Chlorogloeopsis sp. ULAP01: one gene and its partner. The main gene of each other region encodes a partner of the protein of the gene in region 2 in a complex. Links are inferred from orthologs where the notes say so. Each region holds a gene or a part of one and is shown on either strand. Other genes may lie near its edges. The genes, in order: secY and secA.

Evidence for each region.
Region 1: the proteins of secA (region 2) and secY are in contact, whole or in part, in a crystal structure (PDB 3DIN), measured with the Thermotoga maritima proteins. The link is inferred for Chlorogloeopsis sp. ULAP01 from one-to-one orthologs. Residues at the interface, in WP_004082002.1 of Thermotoga maritima: Glu261, Ala262, Arg263, Lys300, Ala301, Arg302, Thr303, Ile304, Ile305, Leu323, Tyr324, Asp325, Pro326, Val329, Ser330, Tyr333, Ile336, Lys340, Phe345, Val349, Glu363, Phe364, Tyr374, Ser375, Gly376, Gly377, Glu393, Ile395, Thr482, Ser483; in WP_004081795.1 of Thermotoga maritima: Glu108, Gly109, Glu110, Glu111, Ala236, Glu237, Arg238, Arg239, Ile240, Thr241, Ile242, Gln243, Tyr244, Ala245, Arg246, Arg247, Val248, Thr249, Gly250, Arg251, Arg252, Val253, Tyr254, Gly256, Ala257, Ser258, Thr259, Tyr260, Leu261, Pro262.

What each region holds. Positions count from the first base shown.
Region 1 is NZ_JAUDRH010000007.1:270,477-273,743, reverse strand. The notes cover bases 1-2,945. They hold secY (preprotein translocase subunit SecY), read right to left. Parts: upstream 2,164-2,945; coding sequence 838-2,163; downstream 1-837. Other genes in these bases: rpsE (30S ribosomal protein S5), read right to left, coding at 2,772-2,945; rplO (50S ribosomal protein L15), read right to left, coding at 2,237-2,683; QUB80_RS16025 (adenylate kinase), read right to left, coding at 281-838; infA (translation initiation factor IF-1), read right to left, coding at 1-84. Also shown: more of rpsE, read right to left, coding at 2,946-3,267. UniProt on the Escherichia coli protein: The central subunit of the protein translocation channel SecYEG. Consists of two halves formed by TMs 1-5 and 6-10.
Region 2 is NZ_JAUDRH010000015.1:236,110-239,810, forward strand. What follows is about bases 263-3,641. They hold secA (preprotein translocase subunit SecA), read right to left. Parts: upstream 3,259-3,641; coding sequence 463-3,258; downstream 263-462. Other genes in these bases: QUB80_RS26960 (hypothetical protein), read left to right, coding at 3,366-3,530; QUB80_RS26965 (four helix bundle protein), read right to left, coding at 3,625-3,641. Outside these bases: more of QUB80_RS26965, read right to left, coding at 3,642-3,701. UniProt on the Escherichia coli protein: Required for protein export, interacts with the SecYEG preprotein conducting channel.

The DNA of each region.
Region 1 (3,267 bases), on a different replicon or contig from region 2:
ATTGTCGAGATCAACGCGAAACATCGCATTGGGCAATGACTCAGTCACAGTGCCTTCCATTTCAATTAAATCTTGCTTAGACAATTTGTTTGTTCCTCAACTCAACTATTGTTGCCGCTTGCAGCTAATTTTAGTCTGCAATTGCACATAATACGGAAAATATATCAACAGTTTATTAATATATCTTATCTAAAATTCTTGACACTATCTGGAATGAGAGTGGGTGAGAGTAGGATAGGATACAGTTTCCTAATCCCACTCTATATAGGTGCTTGTAAAACTAGGAAGCGTTTACCTGCTTTTTAATTTCGGTAGAAACTTCTTCAAGGGACTGATTACCATTGACACTCAGGAGTTGATGACGGTTACGGTAAAAATCAATCAAGGGGGCTGTCTCAGAGCGGTAGACTTCTAGGCGGCGACGAATCACCTCTTCTGAATCATCTTTGCGTCCACGTTGCAGCAAACGACCGACTACAACCTCATCTGGAACATCCAAATTAACTACCTTTTCTCCACGTTGAGCTAACTTTTGCAGCAATTCTTCTAAAAAAGCTGCTTGTTTCACTGTGCGGGGAAAACCATCAAGAATCCAACCTGAATTAGTATCACCTTGCTGGAGACGTTCCTCCACCATATCTTGTACAAGTTGATCGGGAACTAATTCTCCTCTATCCATGTAGCTTTGAGCTTTAATCCCAAGAGGAGTTTGTTCTTTTAACGCTTGGCGCAAGATATCACCCGTAGAAATATGGGGGATGTTCCAGTACTCAGCTAATTTTTTAGCTTGAGTTCCTTTGCCGGCTCCAGGTGGCCCCAAGAAGATTAATCGCGTCACTATTGTTTCACCATTCCTTCATAGCGCTGAGAAATCACGTAAGTTTGGATTTGTTTTGCTGTATCAATTGCCACACCAACTAGAATTAGCAAAGAAGTAGCACCTAATCCTCTGAAGGTTGGTACTCCTAAAGCTCTTTCTACGGCGGTGGGGATAATAGCAACCAAACCCAAAAAGATAGCACCCAAAAAAGTTAGTCGATTTAAAACGCGCTCTATATATTCGCTCGTGGCTTTACCCGGACGAATACCAGGAATACTAGAACCCATTTTTTTGAGGTTTTGCGCTATGTCAACAGGGTTTACAATCAAAGATGAATAGAAATAACTAAAGAATACAATCGAAATGAGGTAAACTAGCGCGTAAGCCCAAGATTGAGAACCGCCAGGACTTAAATAAGTATTGATAATGTTGGCGATTTCTGGATTTCTAGTAAAGTTGGCAATCAACAGTGGCAAACTAAGAATTGCAGCAGCAAAAATAATTGGCATCACTCCACCTTGATTTAAACGTAAGGGGAGATAGCTACGCTGCTCGGCGAAAATACGCCGACCAACTTGACGGCGAGCAGAAATAATCGGAATACGGCGAATAGCTTCTTGAACAAATACAATACCGACAATTGTCGCTAGGAAGACAAGGACAAGTACAATCACTGGCCCAACTCTTTCCCTCACTATTTCTTGGCCGCTACCTTGAATGTAAGCAATGGTATCACTAAGAGACTTCGGTAGTGTTGCCACGATGTTGACAAAAATCAACAAAGATGCACCATTCCCAATTCCCCTCTCTGTAATTACTTCCGACGCCCACATTACGAACATCGAGCCAGCCACTAGAGCTACTGCTGTTTCAACTACAAAAAATGGACTGAAGTTATAGGCAAAAGGTCTGAGCCAGAATCCTGCCAAGAAAACACTTTGAAGAATCGCCCAACCCAAAGCTACATAGCGTGTAATTTGGGAAATTTTCCGCCTTCCTGCTTCACCTTCATTTTTCTGCAAATTTTCTAAAGATGGAATGGCAGCAGTAAGTAATTGGATAATAATAGAGGCATTAATGAAAGGCAAAATACCCAGGGCAAAGACTCCCAAAGCCGACAGTCCGCCTCCAGAAAAAATATCCAAAAAGCTGAAGATTTGGTTATTACTACTAACAGCAGCAGCAAACTGCTCCCGATTAATTCCTGGTATGGGTATGTGTATGCCCATACGAATCAAAATCAGAATACCAACGGTGACAAGCAGCCGACCTCTCAGCCCAGCTGCTTGTGCCATTTGCATAAAAGTTTCTTGAGCTGTTGGGGGTTTATCTCGACTGATCATAGAGGGCTACCTTAAGATAGTGAAGCAGGCGCTGGCTAGAGTAGGCGTACGCTTAGGTGTGCTCCCAGTTGGCTCACTCTAAAACTTCACAACTCCCACCAGCTGCCTCAATTTTGCTACGAGCTGTACCTGTGAAAGCTGCCGCCTTAACTTTGAGCGGAACGCTCAATTCCCCATCACCCAAAATTTTCAATGGACCTTTGACAGCAGTGAGAATACCTGCTTCTTTTAGAGAGGTCAATGTTACTTCTGCATTTGCTGGGAGGGAGGCTAGCTTCTCTACATTAATCGTAGTGTAATTTTTACGATTAACTAGAGGAAAGCCCTTCAACTTTGGGATGCGGCGGTATAATGGCTGTTGACCACCTTCAAAACCAGGCCTGGTGCCGCCACCAGATCTAGCTTTTTGACCACGCATACCTTTACCGGCACTAGCACCCTGACCAGCAGATACACCACGACCTAGACGACGAGGTCGTTTTTTTGAGCCTTTTTGAGGACGAACATCGTTTAATCTCATAATCAAAGCTTTTCGTAAGAGAATAATTTTAGTTTGCTAATAGCTAACAGCTAATGGCACATAACAATTAGCAATTAGCATTTAGCTATTAAATGTAAAGATTTTCTACAGAAACACCCCTGTCTTCAGCAACTTCTGAGAAAGTCCGCAGGGTGGTAAGGGCATTGATTGCAGCTCTTGCGTTGTTGAGAGGGTTATTAGAGCCGAGTTGTTTAGCTAAGATATTACGAATGCCTGCCAACTCCAGCACAGTACGAACAGCACCACCGGCAATTACACCAGTCCCAGGAGCGGCTGGACGCATCATTACCTTTGCACCGCCACCCATGCCATTAATGGGGTGGGGAATAGAGTTGGATTTAGTAATAGGGATGTCAATTAAGTGTTTTTTGCCGTCGGCTACACCTTTTTTCACGGCACCAATTACATCCGAGGCTTTACCTACTCCCACACCAACTTGACCGCGCTCATTACCGACGACCACGATCGCGCGGAAGCTAAGTTTCTTACCTCCTTTTACTACTTTACTGACTCGGCGGATCTGAATAACCCGCTCTTGCCAGTTAGTTTCTTCTTTTTTTGCG
Region 2 (3,701 bases):
AAAGCCAGCTTCGAGGTGTATGGCTAGGCGATCGTATTTAAATGATACTTATGTACTACAGTAAATATCCTAATTAAGCTTGAGAAGCGATAAATAGCAAACACTAGGATTGACTCTTGAAGCGGGCAGCGAGAATCGAACTCGCATCAATAGCTTGGAAGGCTATGGTTTTACCACTAAACTATGCCCGCAAACTTTCAACTTGAGTAATATAACACAGGCTGAGTTAAATATCAACTCTAGTCACGCTGAATTGGCATAAGTATAACCCAAATCCTTTGGAGTGACTTGCTAGTACTCCACCACATTGATTGTGACAAGCCGCAAGTTTCAGATCCCCGAATATCTTGGCAGCAATTAAAAATCAAATCCAAATATAAAAAAACGGGTAAAAGTTTCTCTCAAACCTTAACCCGCTTAACTACTTAATTTACAGACTAACTCTTAAACTACTTGCAAACTTTAAACCATCTCTGAGGATGTTTGCACTACTGGTTGTGGTTGGGGTTGGAACATGAACAACGAGTACACCACATCTCTGCGGATATTGACCATCATATCCAAGAAGAGTTCATAACCCTCGGTTTTGTACTCAATCAACGGATCTTTTTGACCATAACCCCGCAATCCGACAGATTCGCGCAGAGCATCCATTTGTTGTAGGTGTTCTCGCCACAATGTATCAATTCGCTGCAAGATAAAGAACCTTTCGGCTTGGCGCATCAATCCGGGTTGGATTTGATCTATTTGAGCTTCCTTCATGTCGTAGGCGATTCGCACCTGTTCGTGCAGAAATGCTTTAATCTCGCCCATTGACATATCTTCTAATTGAGTTGGCTGCAAGTCTGCCAGTAAATAGACAAATTCTTTAACTTTTTCCACCAACTTGTCCAATTCCCACTCTTCTGAGGGTAAATCGGGGTTGATGTAGTAGTTAACGATGTCATCCATCGTTCTTTCAGCGTACTCAATTACTTGTTCTTTTAAGTCTTGCCCTTCCAATACCCGGCGGCGTTCAGCGTAAATGGCTTTACGCTGATTGTTCATTACCTCGTCATACTCAAATACCTGCTTACGGATGTCGTAGTAGTAGGTTTCAACTTTTTTCTGTGCGCCTTCCAAACTGCGAGTCAACATCCCCGATTCAATCGGCATATCTTCTTCGACATTGAAGGCATCCATTAACCGCGCTACGCGATCGCCTCCAAAAATCCGCATCAAGTTATCCTCTAAACTGAGGAAAAATCTGGTTGAACCAGGATCGCCTTGTCTTCCGGCACGTCCCCGCAATTGGTTGTCAATCCGCCGCGACTCGTGGCGTTCTGTACCAATTACGTGCAAACCTCCCAAGTCAACTACTTCTTGGTGTTCACGATTGGTAAACGCTTCGTATTCTTGCTTAACGCGGTTGTATGCTTGTCGCAATTGTTGAACTATGGGATCGTCAGTGGGAGCTTTTTCTGCGGCTATAGCTACCTTGTCTTCTGCTTCTAGCTCTGGTAGACTGCGATCGCCATACTCTCGCACCGCAGATTCCACTGCTTGTCTGAGTAACTGTTCTGTTTCTTTAGAAAGTTGAGTTGGGAAAACCTGAGGCGAAGCCTTCCAAGTTTTGACTTTCCTGCCTGGGGCAAAACCTTGTCCGCCACCAGTGGCAGCAGGAGGTAAACCACCAGCCCTGTGAATGGCAAATATATCTTCATCTTCTGGCTTGACAATTCGAGGTAGGAGGTATTCCCGCAGCTTCAGACGAGCCATATATTCTGAGTTACCACCCAAAATAATATCCGTACCTCTACCAGCCATGTTTGTCGCGATAGTTACGGCTCCCTTGCGTCCTGCCTGAGCCACAATCTCCGCTTCACGCTCCACGTTCTCTGGTCGAGCGTTGAGCAGTTCGTGGGGAACACTCATCTGCTTTAATAACTGACTGAGATATTCTGATTTTTCTACGCTTGTGGTTCCCACCAGTACAGGTCTACCAAGGTTGTGCATTTCAGCACATTCTTGAGCGATCGCCCGCCATTTTCCTGCTTCGGTCTTAAACACCATATCAGACAAATCTTGGCGTCTTCTGGTTCTGTTGGTGGGGATGACAGTTACTTCTAGTTTGTAAATTTTTTCAAATTCTGCTTCTTCTGTCTTTGCTGTTCCAGTCATACCAGCTAATTTTGGATACAGCAAAAACAGATTTTGATAGGTAATTGTTGCTAGAGTTTGGGTTTCCGGCTGAATTTCTACTCTTTCTTTTGCTTCAATAGCCTGGTGTAGTCCGTCGCTCCAGCGCCTTCCGGGAAGCACCCGCCCAGTAAATTCGTCTACAATTACTACTTCTCCATTACGAACGATGTAATTTACATCCTTGAGGAAAAGTTCTTTGGCTTTAATGGCGTTAAAGACAAAATGCGCCCACGGATCTTCCGGATCAAACAAATCTTTTACTTCTAAAAGCCTTTCTGCTTCGGCAAAACCCTCGTCTGTCAATAGCACGTTACGAGCTTTTTCATCCACCTCGTAATGCTCGTCTTTTTTGAGTGCGTTGGCAATTCGGGCAGCTTCGGTGTATTTTTCTGTTGGTCGTTCGACTTGCCCGGAAATAATTAACGGAGTCCGCGCCTCGTCAATTAAAATCGAGTCTACCTCGTCAATCACACAATAGTTGAACGGACGCTGTACCACATCTGCCATCGACGTTGCCATATTGTCGCGCAGGTAGTCAAAGCCAACCTCGCTGTTAGTGACGTAGGTAATATCACAATCGTAATTTTTCTTCCGCTCTTGAGGAGTCATGCTAGCCTGAATTAGCCCTACACTCAAGCCTAAGAAACGATGTACTTGTCCCATCCATTCCGCGTCCCTACGAGCTAGGTAATCGTTGACGGTAACAACGTGTACACCTTTGCCCGTAAGAGCATTCAAATAACTAGGTAAGGTAGCAACTAGGGTTTTGCCCTCACCAGTTTTCATTTCAGCTATCTGACCTGTGTGCAAAATGACACCACCCAAGAGTTGCACATCAAAGTGCCGCAATCCTAAAACTCGTCGTCCGGCCTCCCTAACTACAGCAAAGGCTTCTGGTAGAATGTCATCCAGAGTTTCGCCGTTGGCAAGACGCTGTTTAAACTCTGTGGTTTTGCCTTTAATATCTTCATCAGAAAGGGCTTTAATGTCTTCCTCTAAGAGGTTAATTTCACTAATGTAAGGTTGGTATTTTTTAAGCTTACGAGCGTTGGGATCGCCCAACAAAGTTTTTAGCATGGCAGGTTATTGAACAAACTCAAGTGAAGATGGGAATTTTAGATTTGGATGGATAATTATAAGTGTTTAATCCAATTGAGCTTTAACACTCAAGTAATGAGTTGCCAGTGAGAATTTCCTCAAAAACAGCAACGAAATCAGCCAATCTAGGTTACTTAAATAATGGCTTTAAACTACAGCTTATATTTGAAGCTTTAATTAATAGTATCATTTCACCCCCAGATGGGGCAGTGAACCCCGACCAAGCTCAAGTAGCGATCGCCCACCATTAGGGATTAGGGACTGGGGCAATGGGCAATGGGCATGGGGCATTGGTTATTTATATTCTCTATTCCCTATAGAGTTTAGATAAGCATTGAGTTTGGGTTATAGCTCGTCAATGATTGGTTTAAATTGATTTACTTGTTCATTTGTTAAAAGTTGTCGAGCGTAGGCTAGTCTCA